DNA from 2 places in the Staphylococcus epidermidis genome. Region 1 is predicted to be linked to the other one. Evidence: a T-box and tRNA genes for the amino acid it is inferred to sense, from the RefSeq annotation. Region 1 holds a T-box; the other holds one or more tRNA genes.

Region 1 (10,999 bases):
GATGGTGAATACATTGTCAGATGTAAACAACACAGATAATTATGGTGCTGGACAGATACAAGTTTTAGAAGGTCTCGAAGCGGTTCGTAAAAGACCGGGTATGTATATTGGTTCAACTTCAGAAAGAGGGTTGCACCATTTAGTATGGGAAATTGTTGATAATAGTATTGACGAGGCATTAGCAGGTTATGCTAGTCATATTGAAGTTGTAATTGAGAAAGACAATTGGATTAAAGTTACTGACAATGGCCGTGGTATTCCTGTTGATATTCAAGAAAAGATGGGACGCCCTGCTGTCGAAGTTATCTTAACTGTACTTCACGCTGGAGGTAAATTCGGAGGTGGCGGATACAAAGTATCTGGCGGTCTTCACGGTGTTGGATCTTCAGTTGTTAATGCACTCTCACAAGATCTTGAAGTTTATGTACATCGTAATGGCACGATTTATCATCAAGCCTATAAACAAGGTGTGCCACAATTTGATCTTAAAGAAATTGGCGATACAGATAAAACAGGTACAGCTATTCGATTCAAAGCCGATAAAGAAATCTTTACAGAGACAACAGTTTATAACTATGAAACACTTCAAAAGCGTATACGTGAGCTTGCTTTCTTAAATAAAGGTATTCAAATTACTTTAAAAGATGAAAGAGAAGAGGAAGTTAGAGAAGACTCATATCATTATGAAGGCGGGATTAAATCCTATGTAGATTTATTAAATGAGAATAAAGAACCTCTTCACGATGAACCTATATATATCCATCAGTCTAAAGACGATATTGAAGTGGAAATTGCACTTCAATATAACAGTGGATATGCAACCAACTTATTAACGTATGCGAATAATATTCATACATACGAGGGTGGTACGCATGAAGATGGCTTTAAACGTGCTTTAACACGCGTTTTAAATAGCTATGGTACGCAAAGTAAGATTATTAAAGAGGATAAAGATAGACTTTCAGGTGAAGATACACGGGAAGGTTTAACAGCAGTCGTATCAATTAAACATGGCGATCCTCAGTTTGAAGGACAAACTAAAACAAAATTAGGAAACTCTGAAGTACGTCAAGTTGTTGATAGATTATTTTCTGAACACTTTGAACGTTTCTTATATGAGAATCCATCTGTAGGACGCATTATTGTTGAAAAGGGTATTATGGCTTCACGCGCACGTGTGGCTGCCAAAAAAGCACGTGAAGTTACGCGTCGTAAATCAGCATTAGACGTTTCAAGCTTACCAGGTAAATTGGCAGATTGTTCTAGTAAGAACCCTGAAGAAAGTGAAATTTTCTTGGTAGAAGGTGACTCTGCCGGGGGGTCTACTAAATCTGGTCGTGATTCAAGAACACAAGCCATTTTACCTTTAAGAGGTAAAATTTTGAATGTGGAAAAAGCACGTTTAGATCGTATCTTAAACAATAACGAAATTCGTCAAATGATTACTGCATTTGGTACGGGTATTGGAGGAGAATTCGATATATCAAAAGCACGTTATCATAAAATCGTAATCATGACTGATGCCGATGTTGATGGTGCACATATACGTACGTTATTACTTACATTCTTCTATCGTTTCATGAGACCTTTAATTGAAGCGGGCTACGTTTATATTGCTCAGCCGCCTTTATATAAACTAACACAAGGAAAACAAAAATATTATGTATTTAACGATAGAGAACTAGACAAGTTGAAACAAGAATTAAACCCGTCACCAAAATGGTCAATTGCACGTTACAAAGGTCTTGGTGAAATGAACGCAGACCAATTATGGGAAACGACTATGAATCCTGAACATCGCTCTATGTTGCAAGTGAGACTTGAAGATGCAATTGATGCAGACCAAACATTTGAAATGTTAATGGGCGATGTAGTAGAAAATCGCAGACAATTTATCGAAGACAATGCAGTTTATGCCAACCTAGATTTCTAGACACTATGAACTGAACTTTTGAAGGAGGATCTCTTGATGGCTGAATTACCTCAATCAAGAATTAATGAACGAAATATAACCAGTGAAATGCGTGAATCATTCTTAGACTATGCTATGAGTGTTATCGTTTCTCGTGCATTACCTGATGTTAGAGACGGATTAAAGCCAGTACATCGTCGTATTCTTTATGGTTTAAATGAACAAGGTATGACGCCCGATAAACCTTATAAGAAATCTGCACGTATAGTCGGGGATGTCATGGGTAAATATCACCCTCATGGTGATTCTTCAATTTATGAAGCAATGGTAAGAATGGCCCAAGACTTTAGTTATCGTTATCCACTTGTAGATGGTCAAGGTAACTTTGGCTCTATGGATGGTGACGGGGCAGCCGCAATGCGTTATACCGAAGCACGTATGACTAAAATAACATTAGAACTTTTACGTGATATCAACAAAGACACAATTGATTTTATTGACAACTATGATGGTAATGAAAGAGAGCCGTCAGTCTTACCTGCACGTTTCCCTAACTTACTAGTAAATGGTGCGGCAGGAATTGCCGTAGGTATGGCTACAAATATTCCTCCCCACAATTTAACTGAAGTTATTGATGGTGTGCTCAGTTTAAGTAAGAATCCAGACATCACAATTAATGAGCTGATGGAAGACATCCAAGGTCCTGATTTTCCTACAGCCGGTTTAGTACTAGGGAAAAGTGGTATTCGTCGAGCTTATGAAACAGGTCGTGGGTCAATTCAAATGCGTTCTCGTGCTGAAATAGAAGAACGTGGTGGTGGCCGTCAACGTATTGTCGTAACGGAAATACCTTTCCAAGTCAATAAAGCGCGTATGATTGAAAAAATCGCAGAGTTAGTTAGAGATAAGAAAATCGACGGTATTACAGATTTACGTGATGAAACAAGTTTGCGTACAGGTGTAAGAGTAGTTATTGATGTACGTAAAGATGCAAATGCGAGTGTTATTTTAAATAATTTATATAAACAAACTCCATTACAAACATCATTTGGTGTGAATATGATTGCTTTAGTGAATGGTAGACCTAAACTAATCAATTTAAAAGAAGCACTTATCCATTACTTAGAACACCAAAAAACAGTGGTTAGACGACGTACTGAATATAATCTTAAAAAAGCAAGAGACCGTGCCCATATTCTAGAAGGTTTACGAATAGCACTAGATCATATTGATGAAATTATCACAACAATTCGTGAATCGGACACTGATAAAATTGCGATGGCAAGTTTACAAGAGCGTTTTAAACTAACTGAACGTCAAGCTCAAGCAATTTTAGATATGCGTTTAAGACGTTTAACTGGATTAGAAAGAGATAAAATAGAATCTGAGTATAATGAACTTCTAGAATATATTAAAGAGTTAGAAGAGATTTTAGCTGATGAAGAAGTACTATTACAATTAGTTCGTGATGAATTGACTGAAATTAAAGAACGTTTCGGCGATGAACGTCGCACTGAAATTCAATTAGGTGGTCTAGAAGATCTTGAAGATGAAGACTTAATCCCTGAAGAACAAATTGTTATTACATTAAGTCATAATAACTATATTAAACGTTTACCAGTATCTACATATCGTTCTCAAAATCGTGGTGGTCGTGGCATACAAGGTATGAACACGTTGGATGAGGACTTCGTTAGTCAATTGGTAACAATGAGTACACATGATCATGTTCTGTTCTTTACGAATAAAGGTCGTGTATATAAACTCAAAGGTTATGAAGTTCCTGAGTTGTCACGTCAATCCAAAGGCATACCTATTATTAATGCGATTGAACTCGAAAATGACGAAACAATAAGTACGATGATTGCAGTTAAAGACCTTGAAAGTGAAGAAGATTATCTCGTATTCGCGACAAAACAAGGTATCGTTAAACGTTCATCATTAAGTAACTTCTCCCGTATTAACAAAAACGGTAAAATTGCAATTAACTTTAAAGAAGATGATGAATTAATTGCAGTACGTCTAACAACAGGTAATGAAGATATTCTTATTGGAACTGCACATGCATCATTAATTAGATTTTCTGAATCTACATTACGCCCATTAGGCCGTACAGCAGCAGGTGTGAAAGGTATTTCTCTACGTGAAGGGGATACTGTCGTTGGTCTTGATGTTGCAGATTCAGAAAGTGAAGATGAAGTATTAGTAGTTACTGAAAATGGTTACGGTAAACGTACACCTGTTAGCGAATATCGTTTATCAAATCGTGGTGGTAAAGGAATCAAAACTGCGACAATTACCGAGCGTAATGGTAACATCGTTTGTATCACAACTGTAACCGGTGAAGAGGATTTAATGGTTGTAACTAACGCTGGTGTTATTATTCGTCTTGACGTTCATGATATTTCTCAAAATGGACGTGCAGCACAAGGTGTACGCCTTATGAAACTCGGAGATGGTCAATTTGTTTCTACTGTTGCTAAAGTAAACGAAGAAGACGATAATGAGGAAAATGCAGATGAAGCGCAACAATCTACTACTACTGAAACAGCAGATGTAGAAGAGGTAGTGGATGATCAGACACCAGGCAATGCGATTCATACAGAAGGTGATGCAGAAATGGAATCTGTAGAATCTCCTGAAAATGATGATCGTATTGATATCAGACAAGATTTTATGGATAGAGTGAATGAAGATATCGAGAGTGCTTCAGATAATGAAGAAGATAGTGATGAATAATTAAAAAGGGAGTAAGACAGAAACATAGGGTTCGTTGTTCTGCCCGTAACTCTTAATTAAACTATCTGTAGATTTTATGAACAAAAGTTTATATAGGGAAGTCGGACTAGAGTTGTAATGAGGTTATTTTCTAACTCAGTCATCGACGTCCAATACGCTAAAATGCATGAGACATAGCTATGTCTCATGCATTTTTTAATTTCTTGTTTATATTAAATTGATTTGTCCTTTATAACCTCTGTAGCACCATACATTGAGGATAAATGAATAATCATTTCCATACATTTAGACCCCCTTCAATAGAGGGTGTCTAAAATATAACTGTCTCTTTCAACAATGTTCTTTCTCAATTTACCACTACTGATAAACACAGTAATTAATTCTGATATCTGTTAACCTTCAAGTTGTTTCATCACATACGGTATTTCACTAATTAGACGTGAAGGTGGAACAACATACATTGTGTCAGATAATTTTTCACCGATAAAACTATGCATGTAAGTTGCACTTGTAACAGCTTCTTTAAAATTATCAAATTGGCCTACGAAGCTTGTAATCATGCCCGCAAGTGTATCACCCATACCACCTGTAGCCATAGCAGGTGTGCCAATAGGTAATTTATAGACATCATCATTGCAGAAATAGATTTCCGTACCATGTTGTTTTAATACTACTGTCGCGCCAATACGTTCTACCGCTTCAAGGTTACGTTCATATGTCTGTTCTTCAATAGGTATACCGCTCAAACGCTCCCATTCCTTTTGATGTGGGGTGAATATAACACGACATGTAGGAATTTGAGGTTTTAACTTACTGAATATTGTTATAGCATCTCCGTCAACAATTAAATTTTGATGTGGTTGTATATTTTGAAGTAAAAACGTGATGGCATTATTACCTTTGAAATCTACTCCAAGACCTGGACCGATAAGGATACTATCAGTTGCTTCAATCATTTTCGTAAGCATTTTAGTATCATTAATATCTATAACCATCGCCTCAGGACAACGAGAATGTAGCGCAGCATGATTATTTGGGTGTGTTGCTACAGTAATGAGCCCACTTCCACTATAAACGCAAGCGCGTGCAGCAAGCATGATTGCGCCACCCATATTGGCTGATCCACCGATTAATAAAATTTTACCATAGTCACCTTTATGTGTTTCGTCTTTTCTTATAGGAATATTAACAGAATCTAACGTTTTCATAACGATATAACCTCCCATAACATGTTATTTCTTAAAATGTTGTAAGTCTTATGTTTGCTTTTATTTCACGAATCTTTTTATTTATTTCAAACAATTGTTTACATGTGATTTTAAATCATCTCTTCTAAATACAATTAAGAATACTATACCTGTATCTGACATTCGTCAATAGTTAAATGAAACTCTATTCACATCGTCATGTATCATTCATTATTTTAGTAGACTGATAGCATAATGTAGCAGTTTTATTTATTTAATTAAAAATATTAAATGGAAATAGAACGTAAGGTGACATTACAAGCAGTTAATTATAATAATGTTGAAATTCTCCCGCCTCTCATCCGAGAAAATTTGTATGTATATCGTCACAATGTATCTACTATTACACAGAACAAAATATTTAGTTTCAACAAGTTGTAGAAGCGGGACACTAATTATTTAAAAAGTGTTGCATATAAGCTCATCTAAATATGACGTAATTGTTGCAAATTTAAAATAACTTGAAATGTGATAATGACTTTGCTATATTAAAATTAAGTTAATAAAGTATTGTTCGTAGGACAAGTAGCATAGATAGTTCGATTTCAGAGAGCTTGTGGTAAGTGAGAACAAGTAATCGACATTCATGTGAATCTACCTACTATATGTGAACAATCGGTAATAACCGTTATTTTAGTTAAGCGCAATTTGAGGTAAATGCTTTTAATTTACTTGAAATTGTTAAATAGGGTGGCAACGCGTAGACCACGTCCCTTGTCTGGGATGTGGTCTTTTTTTATTGTTTTATCACACGAAGTCATCCATAAAATTGAATATATTTTATTTGGGAAAGGATGAAGGTTACATGTTAGACATTCGTTTATTTAGAAATGAACCTGAGAAAGTGAAGAGCAAAATTGAATTAAGAGGCGACGATCCTAAAGTTGTCGACCAAGTTTTAGAATTAGATGAACAACGCCGTGAATTAATCAGTAAAACTGAAGAGATGAAGGCGAAAAGAAATAAAGTGAGCGAAGAAATAGCTCAAAAGAAACGTAATAAAGAAGACGCTGATGACGTCATTGCTGAGATGCGTCATTTAGGTGATGAAATTAAAGATATCGATAATCAACTTAATGAAGTAGATAATAAAATTAGAGATATCTTAATTCGTATTCCTAACTTAATTAATGAAGACGTACCTCAAGGTGATTCTGATGAAGAAAACGTTGAAGTTAAAAAATGGGGTACGCCACGTGATTTTGAATTTGAACCAAAAGCGCACTGGGATTTAGTTGAAGAATTAAAAATGGCTGACTTTGAACGTGCTGCTAAAGTATCTGGTGCTCGTTTCGTATACTTAACTAAAGATGGCGCATTACTTGAACGTGCTTTAATGAATTACATGTTGACAAAACATACAACGCAACATGGTTATACTGAAATGATGACACCTCAATTAGTGAATGCTGATACGATGTTTGGAACAGGTCAATTACCTAAATTTGAAGAAGATTTATTTAAAGTTGAAAAAGAAGGCTTATATACGATTCCAACTGCAGAAGTACCTTTAACAAACTTCTATAGAGATGAAATTATTCAACCAGGTGTACTACCTGAATTATTTACAGCTCAAACTGCATGTTTCCGTAGTGAAGCAGGATCAGCTGGTAGAGATACTAGAGGGTTAATTCGTTTACATCAATTTGATAAAGTTGAAATGGTTCGTATTGTACAACCTGAAGATTCTTGGAATGCTTTAGAAGAAATGACACAAAATGCTGAAGCTATTCTTGAAGAATTAGGTTTACCATACCGTCGTGTTATCTTATGTACTGGCGATATTGGTTTCAGTGCTAGTAAAACATATGATTTAGAAGTTTGGTTACCAAGTTACAATGATTATAAAGAAATCAGTTCTTGCTCTAACTGTACTGATTTCCAAGCACGTCGCGCAAATATCAGATTCAAACGTGATGCTGCTTCTAAACCAGAATTAGTACACACATTAAATGGTAGTGGTTTAGCAGTAGGTCGTACATTTGCAGCCATCGTTGAAAACTATCAAAACGAAGATGGTACATTAACAATTCCTGAAGCATTAGTACCATTTATGGGTGGCAAAACTAAAATTGAAAAACCAATCAAATAATCATATAAACTTAACTAGATGATTACAATATTAAAAAGTTATTTAACTGTCGATAAGATTCTATAAACTTATCGACAGTTTTTTAATATATAAAGGCGAAATTGGTATTTTTATATTCAATTAGGGATGGATGTCTAAAATAGTTTAAAATGATTTTCACGATTTAAAATACTGGTATAAAAGCGATTTTATAGATACGGTTGTCTGACGTCACACAAACGAATGTCTAAAAAATAGTGAATATTTATTGTCATAGATTGAGTTATAAAATCATGAAAATAGTACATGAAATAGCAAGTATTTATCTTTTAGATAACGCCTGTAAAAATATAAAATAGTGGAAATTGATTTTTTAAACGTTATCATTCATATTCAAAATATTTAACTTAGTTTGTCAAACAACGTTTATTTTTATATAACCATAAAATAATATCATAAAGAAGCTATATGAAATTCGAAGTATAATGCCAATGTTTCATATAGCTCCTATTCTAAATATTAAAATTTAATAATTAAATGTATCAATCGTCCTATTCATTTGATGCATAGCCTGAGAGTGGGTAATGATCTGAGTAATCATTGTATTTGTATGTTTTTCCCCAAGATTTCACGGACCATTCTGGTGACTTCACTCTATGTGTATCATTATGCCATGAGCTTGGTTGTGCATGGTCACGATCTAATAAAATATAATCTAAGTGTTGAGGTTCTAATTTAGGATAATTATATTTCGCAATACTATTACTGCTAGTATCCCAACTATATGCATTACCATCGAATTGAGTAGGTAATGAAACATTTAAGTTATTTGCCATTTGTTGATATTCATCTGAATCTTTAATGACATTTAAGTCACCACCGATATAGACGGGTTCATTTTTAGGGATATTCTTGTCTTTTATAAACTGTTTAATTTCACTCATTTGACTCTGTCTAATGTCTTTATCTTTTCCTTTAAAGCATGTTGGATCTTCAGCTTGTAGATGTGTTCCGATAATATGGTGGTATTTGCCATTCTTATTAATTTTAATGTAGGCAAAGCCTTTATTACCTGCCATATCAGCCCCACAACCTTTTTTATAAATATGTTGTTCTTGTTGTACGATAGGCCATTTACTCACAATACCAACGCCACCACTTACTTTTTTAATTTTTCTATAAGTACCAGAAGTATTTTGCCAACCTTCTGTACCTTTACCAACGATAGGTGTTTGATAAGGGTACTGTGAATGTAGACGTGTTGACAATCTTTTTGAAGCTTTTTTATCAAATAATTCATTTAGAATCACGACATCTTGATTTTGAATGTAATCTGCTTTTGAAATTAAATCAGCGCGCTGAGATTGTCCCCAATTAGGGTAGATAGCAGTAGGTAAGAAATACACGTTATGTGTAGTGATTTTAAGACTGTCTTTAAAATCACGTTCACTCGCATATGTGATAGTCGAAAATACTAAAAATAAACTACTTAAAACCAACAAAGTAGTTAGTATACATTTACGTTGCCAATTCAATATTGTTACACCTCGTTTCATTTGATGGTGTGATTATATCAAACAAAATTAAGTATCTTTTGAAAATTACTATTTCTAAATAAAATTTTAATAAAAAATTAAAAATCAATGATGTTTTAAAGAGTTGCAAAAGTTCAGTAACTATTATTTTTTGATAATTTTTAAAAGTAATGTTGTAAACATTTTGATTTTAAAGCTAAAAGTTAAAAAGAGGGTCTAAAAATAAGAAAGAAAATTCTGAAAAATAAAACCTTTACATATTAACTTCTTTAGACATCGGTATGTATGACGTCACACATACCGGTCTTTAAATATATTGAATAAAATAATTAAGTGTATTAGACTGATTTTATTATTTTATTGGAGAGACTGGGGATGATAATATGACTCACCTTACGTTTAAACAAGGTGTGAAAGAGTGTATTCCCACGTTACTTGGTTATGCTAGTGTAGGACTATCGTTTGGAATTGTGGCAGTCTCCCAAAATTTCAGTGTTTTAGAAATTATTTTATTGTGTCTGATTATTTATGCTGGTGCAGCCCAATTTATTATTTGTACATTAGTGATTGCAGGCACCCCTATTTCTGCAATTGTGCTTACAACACTTATCGTTAACTCTCGAATGTTCTTATTAAGTATGACTTTAACACCTAATTATAAGCAATATGGATTTTGGAATAGGGTAGGGCTTGGAACGTTATTAACAGATGAAACTTTTGGCGTTGCTATAACACCATATGTTAAAGGTGAAAAAATTAACGATCGATGGCTACACGGACTAAATATTACTGCTTACTTATTTTGGACTGTTTCCTGTGTAATCGGTGCCATTTTCGGAGAGTATATTTCAAATCCTGATGCGCTTGGCCTAGACTTTGCCATTACCGCAATGTTTATTTTTTTTATGTATATCTCAATTTGAAGGGATTAAGAAATCACGATTGAGAATATATATTGTACTCATTGTATTTGTGATTGTGATGATGCTTCTTCTAAGTTCAATTCTACCTTCATACGTAGCAATTTTAATAGCCGCAATTGTTGCTGCATTGTTAGGGGTGGTGATGGACAAATGACGACAGATTTACATACATTAGTACTTATTATTTTATGTGGCGTGGTCACATTACTCATTAGAGTTATTCCATTTGTTATGATATCGCGTGTCAACTTACTAGCAATTGTAATTAAATGGCTTTCTTTTATTCCTATCACTTTATTTACAGCTCTTATTATAGATGGTGTAATTCAACAACATGATCATGCATTTGGTTATACGCTTAATTTACCTTATATTATTGCAATCGTGCCAACTGTGATGCTCGCTATTTTCACACGTAGTCTAACAGTGACAATTCTCGTAGGTATATTTGTCATTGTTTGCTTACGTTTAATCTTTTAATCTTTGGAAATCATATCAATTCATTGAACTTACAGAAAAAGTTAGTTAAAATTAAAATAATTAGAAAATTTAGACTATTAGAGACGAAATAC
Region 2 (10,999 bases), 130 kb from region 1:
AGATTGAGAGAGACGAATAATTTTCCTGAATTTACAGGAAGAGTTTGTCCTGCACCATGTGAGCAATCATGTGTTATGAAAATTAATAGAGAATCCGTGGCGATTAAAGGTATTGAACGTACAATTATTGATGAAGCATATGAGAATGAGTGGGTTCATCCCGCATATCCTGAAGATCATAAAGACCAACGAGTTGCTATCGTAGGTAGTGGTCCAGCGGGACTTACAGCAGCTGAAGAATTAAACTTTAAAGGCTATAAAGTTACTGTTTATGAAAAGGCGCATGAACCAGGCGGCTTGCTAATGTATGGTATACCAAATATGAAACTAGATAAAGACGTAATACGTCGACGTGTATCACTTATGAAAGATGCTGGGGTTTTATTTAAAACAGGCGTTGAAATTGGCGTCGATGTGAGCCGTGAAACACTTGAAGAAAATTATGATGCTATTATTTTATGCACAGGTGCTCAAAATGCGAGAGATTTACCATTGGAAGGACGAATGGGCTCTGGTATTCATTTTGCAATGGACTATCTTACTGAACAAACACAGTATCTAAATGGTGAGATTGAAAGTTTGAGCATTACTGCTAAAGATAAGAATGTAATTATTATAGGTGCTGGTGATACTGGTGCAGACTGTGTAGCGACAGCATTACGTGAAAACTGTAAATCTATTGTTCAATTTAATAAATATACGAAACAGCCTGAAGAGATTACTTTTGAAAGTAATACTTCCTGGCCATTAGCAATGCCTGTTTTCAAAATGGATTATGCGCATAAGGAATATGAAGCTAAATTTGGTCAAGAACCAAGAGCCTATGGTGTACAAACAATGCGCTATGATGTTGACGAGTTAGGAAATGTTAAAGGCTTATATACACAAATATTAAAAGAAACGCCTGATGGCATGGTGATGGAAGATGGACCAGAACGATTTTGGCCGGCTGATTTAGTCTTATTATCTATAGGGTTTGTTGGTACTGAAACCACTGTTCCGCATGCGTTTGATATACACACCGAGCGTAATAAAATTGTAGCTAATGATACAAATTATCAAACTAATCACGCTAAAATATTTGCTGCAGGAGATGCAAGACGAGGTCAGAGTTTGGTTGTTTGGGCAATAAAAGAAGGTCGTGAAGTAGCACATTCTGTTGATCAATACTTAAGTAAAGAAGTTCTAGTGTAAACTCAAGAATAATTATATTGACTTTTAATTAAAGTCATTATATTATTGTTATTGTGTTAATTGGAGGAATACCCAAGTCCGGCTGAAGGGATCGGTCTTGAAAACCGACAGGGCCTTAACGGGCCGCGGGGGTTCGAATCCCTCTTCCTCCGCCATTAGAATTTAAATTCCAAGACTAATAGATACCGAAGAGGCTGGGACATAATTCCTAGCCTCAGATTTTTTATATACTCTACTTCATAATCATTTCAATGACAGCTCTAATATTTTCACCTATATATTTATCAACATGTTGAGCAAGGTAATAGTGACGTTTCACATTTAAAGTTGTTATCATTAATTTTTCATAATCTTCTGGATGAAGTGCTGATTTTGAAATAATTGCAAACCCATTTCCAGCCTCTACCATTTGTTTAATAATCTTAATATTGTTAATTTCTATCAAATATGGATTTAATTTCAACTCAGAAAGACCTACTTCCTGATAAAACCTTGTTCCAGACCCTTTTTCTCTAACGAAACATATATCCATTCTAGGTTGAATCGATTTTTTGTAAATATACACCATTTCGTCTTCCATTATTTCCTTACATTTTATTGCATTGTCTTGAATTTCCTTTTCTACAATACCTATATCTACTCTGTTGTGTTTAATATCATTTATAACAGAATCTGAATTATTAACACGTAAATGAATATGTAACTTAGGGTATTGTTGCATAAGACTGGTAAGCTGTTCTGATAATAAATATTCACCATATGTATAACTGCTTCCAATTGTTAAGGTGCCTGAGATGATTTCAGATTCCGATGTTAAGTTTTGCCATAATTCTTGTTCAATACTTTCCCGTTGCAATGCGTATTGTAATAGCTTTTCGCCATCTCTAGTTAGTTTTAAATATGGAGATTTAAATTCAAATATTTTAACATTATATTTTAATTCTAAACGTTTAATATCACGACTCACAGAAGGCTGCGAAGTATATAAATTTTCTGCTGCTCTAGTAAAACTTTCTGTTTTCATTACTTCAATTAATACCTTATACGGATCCATGCATCATTCTCCTTTAATTCTAATATAACATTTTTGATATATATACTATACTTATTATTTATTTAACGCTATAACAATAACGTGCTAAGATTTCATATCGAGGTGAAAGTACATATGAAATCAATAACGCAGGCTTCATTTATGAAAGGTATTATGTTTACATTTACGATTGCAATAATCAGTTATATATTAGCTAAATTTCCTATTTTACATACGATTGGGGCGTTAGCTATTGCCATCATTTTTGCGATGATATACCGCCAAGTCATAGGTTATCCTGAGCATATTCGCCCAGGTATTACGTTTGCATCGAAACGTTTATTAAAATTTGCGATTATCTTATATGGGTTAAAATTAAATATGGGAGATATTCTAGGTAAAGGTTGGAAATTACTACTTATTGATATTATCGTAATTATCTTTTCAATAAGTTTAACTTTACTTTTGAATCAAATTATTAAAGGAAATAAAGATATCTCTATACTACTTGGTATTGGTACAGGAGTATGTGGAGCTGCAGCTATTGCAGCTACAGCACCAATCTTAAAATCTAAAGAAAAAGACATTGCAATAAGTGTAGGTATTATTGCACTAGTTGGAACTATATTTGCACTTATTTATACAGCTATCGAGGCTATTTTTAACATACCTACTATAACTTATGGTGCTTGGACAGGTATCAGTCTACATGAAATCGCTCAAGTCGTTTTAGCAGCAGGTATTGGCGGGTCGGAGGCAATGACATTTGCTTTACTTGGAAAATTAGGCCGTGTGTTTTTACTTATTCCATTAAGTATTGTCTTGATTTTGTATATGCGTTATAAGTCACACTCAAGTCAAGTACAACAAAAAATCGATATTCCTTACTTTCTAATTGGATTTATTATAATGGCTTGTATCAATACATTTGTTCCTATTCCTTCATTACTTATGAATATTATAAATGTTATTACAACGTTATGTATGTTAATGGCGATGGTTGCTCTAGGATTGAATATCGTTTTAAAAGAAGTTATTTCAAAAGCACTTAAACCATTCATTGTGATCTGTATAACTTCAATTTGTCTGTCTGGTGTGACTCTCTTAGTTACGTCTATAATGTTTAAATAAGGTGACATGTTATATGTTTATATTTAAAATAAAAAAGAGGCTAGAAATTATGTCCTAGCTTTTATGTTGTATTTGTAATTTATATATATGAATAAATTTTCAATGTAACTCATTGTGCAGAAAATTTAAATGCTTTTGGAAATAAAGAATTAATGACCGTAGGAGAAATGTCTTCAACGACAATTAATCATTGAAAAGGATTTGAAATTAGATATAAGTTATTCAAGTAAGTCTATTACTTTTAAAACTTTTCCATCTTTTAACTACGGAATTTTTGGTGATCATTTTACACCTTTTACAGCTACTGTCAGAAGTACTGTTTTTTAAAAGTTACCAGATGTTTTCAATATACTATTTCAAAACATTTAGCCACAGAATTTAAGTTCAAAGAATTTTCAAGACGACGATAATTACATTTTAATGAGGTTCAAAAAATCGTCGTGTTTGTCTTTTAAGTGAAGAAGATTAAATTTTTACGCTTGCAAAGAGAGGCAGAATTATAGTAATATAGTTCTTACCGTGCTAGGTGGGGAGGTAGCGGTTCCCTGTACTCGAAATCCGCTTTATGCGAGACTTAATTCCTTTGTTGAGGACGTATTTTTGTGAAGTCTGCCCGAAGCACGTAGTGTTTGAAGATTTCGGTCCTATGCAATATGAACCCATGAACCATGTCAGGTCCTGACGGAAGCAGCATTAAGTGGATCCTCATATGTGCCGTAGGGTAGCCGAGATTTAGCTGTCGACTTCGGTAACGTTTATGATATGCGTTCGATACAAAGGTGCATGGTTTTTTACTTTAGATTTAAGCAAATTTTTATATAGATAATAAAGATCTAGGTTATGAAACTTAGATGTATAGTCCGATGTGAAGTTATTTAAATTTCATTCAGGGCTATTTTTTTATTTACAATTAAACTAAATATAATAGCTATTGATTTCTATCTTAAGTTGGAGTAGTTACTACGAAACACTATAATTATTTATCTAAATATTCATTTCAATGTTTGATGTTAAGTGTGATGTTTTACTTCAAGTCATTTTTATTAAATGGATTAATAACGAATAATTTGTTAAAGTTATATCGTTGTAAAATGAAAACCTAGTTAATTAAAAAATTTACGTCGAAATATAGAATGGCTTATTAAAATGGAGGATACATGCATATTTATTTAAGTACTTTAACAGAGGTCGATTATGAAACGTCACTAAATAGTATAGAAAATAATTATAATCTAAATCCAGAATCCAGTTGGCAAGATCGAGCGCGCGTTAAAAATCTAAGAAAACTTGAAAGCTACAATTATGAATTAGAAGTTATAGCTAAGAATGAATTGAATGAAGTTATAGGTCACGTTGTGTTAGCAGAGGTTAAGTTGTCGTCTAAAAACAAAAAAGCGATAGCGTTAGCCATTGGTGCACTGTCAGTAGATAAATCTATTCGAAACCAAGGTTTAGGTCAAGCCCTGTTAAAAGCTGTAGAAGAACGTGCTAAAGAACAAGGCTATTGTGCTATTTTTGTAAATAATCATCCTCAGTACTTTGAGAAATCTGATTATGAAGCAGCCCATTTATATAATATACATATAGAAGAAAAACGAAATCATCAATCATTATTAGTAAAATTTCTAAAACCAGTTCAAAATGAATGGTCTGGAATGACGGTGTATTATCCGGAAGTACTGGATTGATTTTAATTGATAAGAAAATATAAGAGCGTGATATAATAATGAGTAATTGTTAATGGAGGTGCTACGGTGGATTACCAAGCTTTGTATCGTATGTATAGACCGCAAAGTTTTGATGATGTGGTTGGACAAACGCATGTAACTAAAACGCTGCGTAATGCAATTTCAAAAGGTAAACAATCCCATGCATATATTTTTAGTGGTCCGAGAGGTACGGGTAAAACTAGTATTGCAAAGGTTTTTGCCAAAGCTATTAATTGTCTTAATAGTGACGATGGTGAACCTTGTAATGAATGTGCGATTTGTAAAGGAATCACACAAGGTACGAATAACGATGTAATTGAAATTGATGCTGCAAGTAATAACGGTGTAGATGAAATAAGGAATATTAGAGATAAAGTTAAGTACGCACCTAGTGAATCTAAGTATAAAGTATATATTATTGATGAGGTTCATATGTTAACTACTGGTGCTTTCAATGCTTTGCTTAAAACATTAGAAGAACCACCAGCGCATGCTATATTTATCTTGGCAACAACAGAACCACATAAAATTCCACCCACTATTATTTCGAGAGCGCAACGATTTGACTTTAAAGCAATTAGCAGTGACCAAATTATAGATAGACTTAAGTATGTAGCTAATTCTCAATCTTTGGATTACGATGACGCAGCATTAGAATTTATTGCTAAAGCATCAGAAGGTGGTATGCGAGATGCATTAAGCATTATGGATCAAGCAATAGCGTTTGGAGACGAACGACTTACTTTACAAGATGCTTTAAATGTTACAGGTAGTGTTGATGAAGCGGCATTAAATGAGTTATTTAATGACATTGTAAAAAGTGATGTTAAAGCCGCATTTAATAGATATCATCATTTTATTTCAGAAGGTAAAGAAGTCAACAGACTCATTAATGATATGATTTACTTTGTTAGAGATACAATTATGAATAAAACGTCTAACGAATCCGTTCATTTTGAATCACTTATTCATTTCGACTTAGATATGTTATACAGGATGATAGATATCATCAATGATACACTAGTATCCATTAGGTTCAGTGTAAATCAAAGTGTTCATTTTGAAGTGTTGCTAGTTAAACTTGCAGAAATGATTAAGACACAGCCTCAAACTGTACAAAATGTAGCAACAGCATCGGTAGCTAATGAACCAGATAATGAGATGTTATTACAACGTTTAGAACAACTTGAAAATGAGCTTAAAACCTTAAAAGAACAAGGGATCAAAACTAATAAAGTTAGTCAACAACCTAAGAAACCAACACGTACGATTCAACGATCTAAAAATACGTTTTCTATGCAACAAATAGCGAAAGTATTAGACAAAGCAAACAAAGATGATATCAAATTGTTGAAGAACCATTGGCAAGAAGTGATTGATCATGCAAAAAGTAATGATAAAAAGTCTTTAGTAAGTTTGCTACTGAATTCAGAACCAGTAGCAGCTAGTGAAGATCATGTGTTAGTTAAATTTGATGAAGAAATTCATTGTGAAATAGTAAATAAAGATGATGAAAAGAGAAACAATATTGAAAGTGTAGTTTGTAATATAGTTAATAAAACTGTCAAAGTAGTTGGAGTGCCGGCTGACCAATGGCTGAGAGTGAGAGCAGAGTACTTACAAAATCGTAACACCAATGAAACACATCAAAGCGAAAAACAAAGCACACAACAGTCTCAACAAATAGATATTGCTCAAAAAGCTAAAGACTTATTTGGTGAGGAAACTGTACACTTAGTTGATGAAGACTGATACATGACAAGCGATATCTTGGTATGTATAATGTAATAAAAGCTAAATTTTTATAGAAATTGTTTACTATTAAGGAGGAAATGAAATTATGCGCGGTGGCGGAAATATGCAACAAATGATGAAACAAATGCAGAAAATGCAAAAGAAAATGGCTCAAGAACAAGAGAAATTAAAAGAAGAACGCGTTGCTGGAACAGCAGGCGGAGGTATGGTGACTGTTACTGTAACAGGTCATAAAGAAGTTGTGGATGTAGAAATTAAAGAAGAAGCTGTTGATCCAGAAGATATTGAGATGCTTCAAGATTTAGTATTGGCGGCTACAAATGAAGCGATGAATAAAGCAGATGAGTTAACACAACAACGTTTAGGTAAGCATACTCAAGGCTTAAACATCCCTGGAATGTGATGAAATATGCATTATCCAGAACCTATATCAAAGCTTATCGATAGTTTTATGAAACTGCCAGGCATTGGACCAAAGACGGCTCAACGTCTGGCTTTTCATACTTTAGATATGAAAGAAGACGATGTTGTTAAGTTTGCTAAAGCACTAGTTGATGTTAAAAGAGAACTTACCTATTGTAGTGTTTGTGGGCATATTACAGAAAATGATCCTTGTTATATATGTGAAGATAAACAGCGAGATCGTTCTGTCATATGTGTAGTTGAAGATGACAAGGATGTCATAGCAATGGAAAAAATGCGTGAATATAAAGGTTTATATCACGTGCTTCATGGTTCGATTTCACCAATGGATGGTATTGGGCCTGAAGACATCAATATACCTGCATTAGTTGAACGCCTCAAAAACGATGAGGTGAAAGAGCTTATATTAGCTATGAATCCTAACCTAGAAGGCGAGTCTACTGCAATGTATATATCTAGGTTGGTTAAACCAATTGGGATTAAAGTCACAAGACTGGCACAAGGTTTATCTGTAGGCGGCGATTTAGAATATGCTGATGAAGTGACTTTATCTAAAGCAATTGCAGGTAGAACGGAAATGTAATAATATCTACTATTTTAAAGTCTGGGATATAAGTCTATATTCTAGACTTTATTTACATTTAAATAGAAGAAGATTGAACACGCTTATATATGAATCTTCCCAACATAGAGAATTTCACTGAGAAATTCAACAGACAAAGCAAGTTGGGGTTCGGTAATGGATTGAAACAAAGAAGAATATGATAAGATTTCTGTTTCGCTTTTTAGAATTCAGACTTATTGAGTTCACGGAAAGGCTTTTATAATTACATTTATTATTAATGAGGATAAGAATCAATCCTTCTTTACCCAAGGATGATGTAAAGTATTTGGAATAAAAAACAAGGATTATAGTAAAATAGTAAAAATATTTTAAAATGAACAACAAAAATAAAGTTTGTGAATAGGGTTTGTATAGGCGTTTAAGTTTTATTTTAGCAACCATTTTTCTGTATAACACGTTTATAATTAAATTTCATACAAAAAAAGTTCGGTTTTTCCTCCGGAGTAATTTGAATTGTTTTTGATAGTGTAATTTTTACTGTTGTTAAAACGAGAATAAGTCTGTATAGTGTTTATTTGTTGAGCGAAACAACTTAACGAATCATTAAACAAACGACTAAAATTAATTTCAAAAAGTTGTTGACTTAAACAACCATGAAGAGTATAATTAATTCTTGTCGGTAAGAAAATGAACATTGAAAACTGAATGACAATATGTCAACGTTAATTCCAATAAACAGTAACGAAACGTTACAAACTATTTAGTATTTATGAGCTAATCAAACATCATAATTTTTATGGAGAGTTTGATCCTGGCTCAGGATGAACGCTGGCGGCGTGCCTAATACATGCAAGTCGAGCGAACAGACGAGGAGCTTGCTCCTCTGACGTTAGCGGCGGACGGGTGAGTAACACGTGGATAACCTACCTATAAGACTGGGATAACTTCGGGAAACCGGAGCTAATACCGGATAATATATTGAACCGCATGGTTCAATAGTGAAAGACGGTTTTGCTGTCACTTATAGATGGATCCGCGCCGCATTAGCTAGTTGGTAAGGTAACGGCTTACCAAGGCAACGATGCGTAGCCGACCTGAGAGGGTGATCGGCCACACTGGAACTGAGACACGGTCCAGACTCCTACGGGAGGCAGCAGTAGGGAATCTTCCGCAATGGGCGAAAGCCTGACGGAGCAACGCCGCGTGAGTGATGAAGGTCTTCGGATCGTAAAACTCTGTTATTAGGGAAGAACAAATGTGTAAGTAACTATGCACGTCTTGACGGTACCTAATCAGAAAGCCACGGCTAACTACGTGCCAGCAGCCGCGGTAATACGTAGGTGGCAAGCGTTATCCGGAATTATTGGGCGTAAAGCGCGCGTAGGCGGTTTTTTAAGTCTGATGTGAAAGCCCACGGCTCAACCGTGGAGGGTCATTGGAAACTGGAAAACTTGAGTGCAGAAGAGGAAAGTGGAATTCCATGTGTAGCGGTGAAATGCGCAGAGATATGGAGGAACACCAGTGGCGAAGGCGACTTTCTGGTCTGTAACTGACGCTGATGTGCGAAAGCGTGGGGATCAAACAGGATTAGATACCCTGGTAGTCCACGCCGTAAACGATGAGTGCTAAGTGTTAGGGGGTTTCCGCCCCTTAGTGCTGCAGCTAACGCATTAAGCACTCCGCCTGGGGAGTACGACCGCAAGGTTGAAACTCAAAGGAATTGACGGGGACCCGCACAAGCGGTGGAGCATGTGGTTTAATTCGAAGCAACGCGAAGAACCTTACCAAATCTTGACATCCTCTGACCCCTCTAGAGATAGAGTTTTCCCCTTCGGGGGACAGAGTGACAGGTGGTGCATGGTTGTCGTCAGCTCGTGTCGTGAGATGTTGGGTTAAGTCCCGCAACGAGCGCAACCCTTAAGCTTAGTTGCCATCATTAAGTTGGGCACTCTAAGTTGACTGCCGGTGACAAACCGGAGGAAGGTGGGGATGACGTCAAATCATCATGCCCCTTATGATTTGGGCTACACACGTGCTACAATGGACAATACAAAGGGTAGCGAAACCGCGAGGTCAAGCAAATCCCATAAAGTTGTTCTCAGTTCGGATTGTAGTCTGCAACTCGACTATATGAAGCTGGAATCGCTAGTAATCGTAGATCAGCATGCTACGGTGAATACGTTCCCGGGTCTTGTACACACCGCCCGTCACACCACGAGAGTTTGTAACACCCGAAGCCGGTGGAGTAACCATTTGGAGCTAGCCGTCGAAGGTGGGACAAATGATTGGGGTGAAGTCGTAACAAGGTAGCCGTATCGGAAGGTGCGGCTGGATCACCTCCTTTCTAAGGATATATTCGGAACATCTTCTACGAAGATGAGGGAATAACGTGACATATTGTATTCAGTTTTGAATGTTTATTAACATTCATTTGTACATTGAAAACTAGATAAGTAAGTAAGATTTTACCAAGCAAAACCGAGTGAATAGAGTTTTAAATAAGCTTGAATTCATAAATAATCGCTAGTGTTCGAAAGAACACTCACAAGATTAATAACTAGTTTTAGCTATTTATTTTGAATAACAATTCAAAATATGGTGGAAACATAGATTAAGTTATTAAGGGCGCACGGTGGATGCCTTGGCACTAGAAGCCGATGAAGGACGTTACTAACGACGATATGCTTTGGGTAGCTGTAAGTAAGCGTTGATCCAGAGATTTCCGAATGGGGGAACCCAGCATGAGTTATGTCATGTTATCGACATGTGAATTTATAGCATGTCAGAAGGCAGACCCGGAGAACTGAAACATCTTAGTACCCGGAGGAAGAGAAAGAAAAATCGATTCCCTGAGTAGCGGCGAGCGAAACGGGAAGAGCCCAAACCAACAAGCTTGCTTGTTGGGGTTGTAGGACACTCTATACGGAGTTACAAAAGAACATGTTAGACGAATCATCTGGAAAGATGAATCAAAGAAGGTAATAATCCTGTAGTCGAAAACATATTCTCTCTTGAGTGGATCCTGAGTACGACGGAGCACGTGAAATTCCGTCGGAATCTGGGAGGACCATCTCCTAAGGCTAAATACTCTCTAGTGACCGATAGTGAACCAGTACCGTGAGGGAAAGGTGAAAAGTACCCCGGAAGGGGAGTGAAAGAGAACTTGAAACCGTGTGCTTACAAGTAGTC

What was found. The T-box of region 1 lies ahead of serS (serine--tRNA ligase). A T-box ahead of a tRNA ligase gene usually reads a tRNA of that ligase, here a tRNA-Ser.
Region 2: it encodes a tRNA-Ser, which carries the amino acid that the T-box ahead of serS (serine--tRNA ligase) is inferred to sense. The anticodon was not compared.

What each region holds. Positions count from the first base shown of each region.
Region 1 is NZ_AP019721.1:4,589-15,587, forward strand. Features, by position in the region: gene gyrB (DNA topoisomerase (ATP-hydrolyzing) subunit B) at 2-1,933, shown strand; gene gyrA (DNA gyrase subunit A) at 1,970-4,651, shown strand; gene FNL83_RS00035 (NAD(P)H-hydrate dehydratase) at 5,044-5,859, opposite strand; T-box leader at 6,401-6,616, shown strand; gene serS (serine--tRNA ligase) at 6,704-7,990, shown strand; gene sph (sphingomyelin phosphodiesterase) at 8,521-9,504, opposite strand; partial or broken gene FNL83_RS00050 (AzlC family ABC transporter permease) at 9,888-10,581, shown strand; gene FNL83_RS00055 (AzlD domain-containing protein) at 10,578-10,907, shown strand.
Region 2 is NZ_AP019721.1:2,302,114-2,313,112, reverse strand. Features, by position in the region: gene FNL83_RS11380 (glutamate synthase subunit beta) at 1-1,194, shown strand, start outside; tRNA gene FNL83_RS11375 (tRNA-Ser) at 1,257-1,349, shown strand; gene FNL83_RS11370 (LysR family transcriptional regulator) at 1,427-2,248, opposite strand; gene FNL83_RS11365 (YeiH family protein) at 2,363-3,358, shown strand; partial or broken gene FNL83_RS12265 (trehalose operon repressor) at 3,548-3,768, shown strand; RNA gene ffs (signal recognition particle sRNA large type) at 3,876-4,145, shown strand; gene FNL83_RS11350 (GNAT family N-acetyltransferase) at 4,516-5,046, shown strand; gene dnaX (DNA polymerase III subunit gamma/tau) at 5,113-6,819, shown strand; gene FNL83_RS11340 (YbaB/EbfC family nucleoid-associated protein) at 6,908-7,225, shown strand; gene recR (recombination mediator RecR) at 7,232-7,828, shown strand; rRNA gene FNL83_RS11330 (16S ribosomal RNA) at 8,604-10,154, shown strand; rRNA gene FNL83_RS11325 (23S ribosomal RNA) at 10,420-10,999, shown strand, end outside.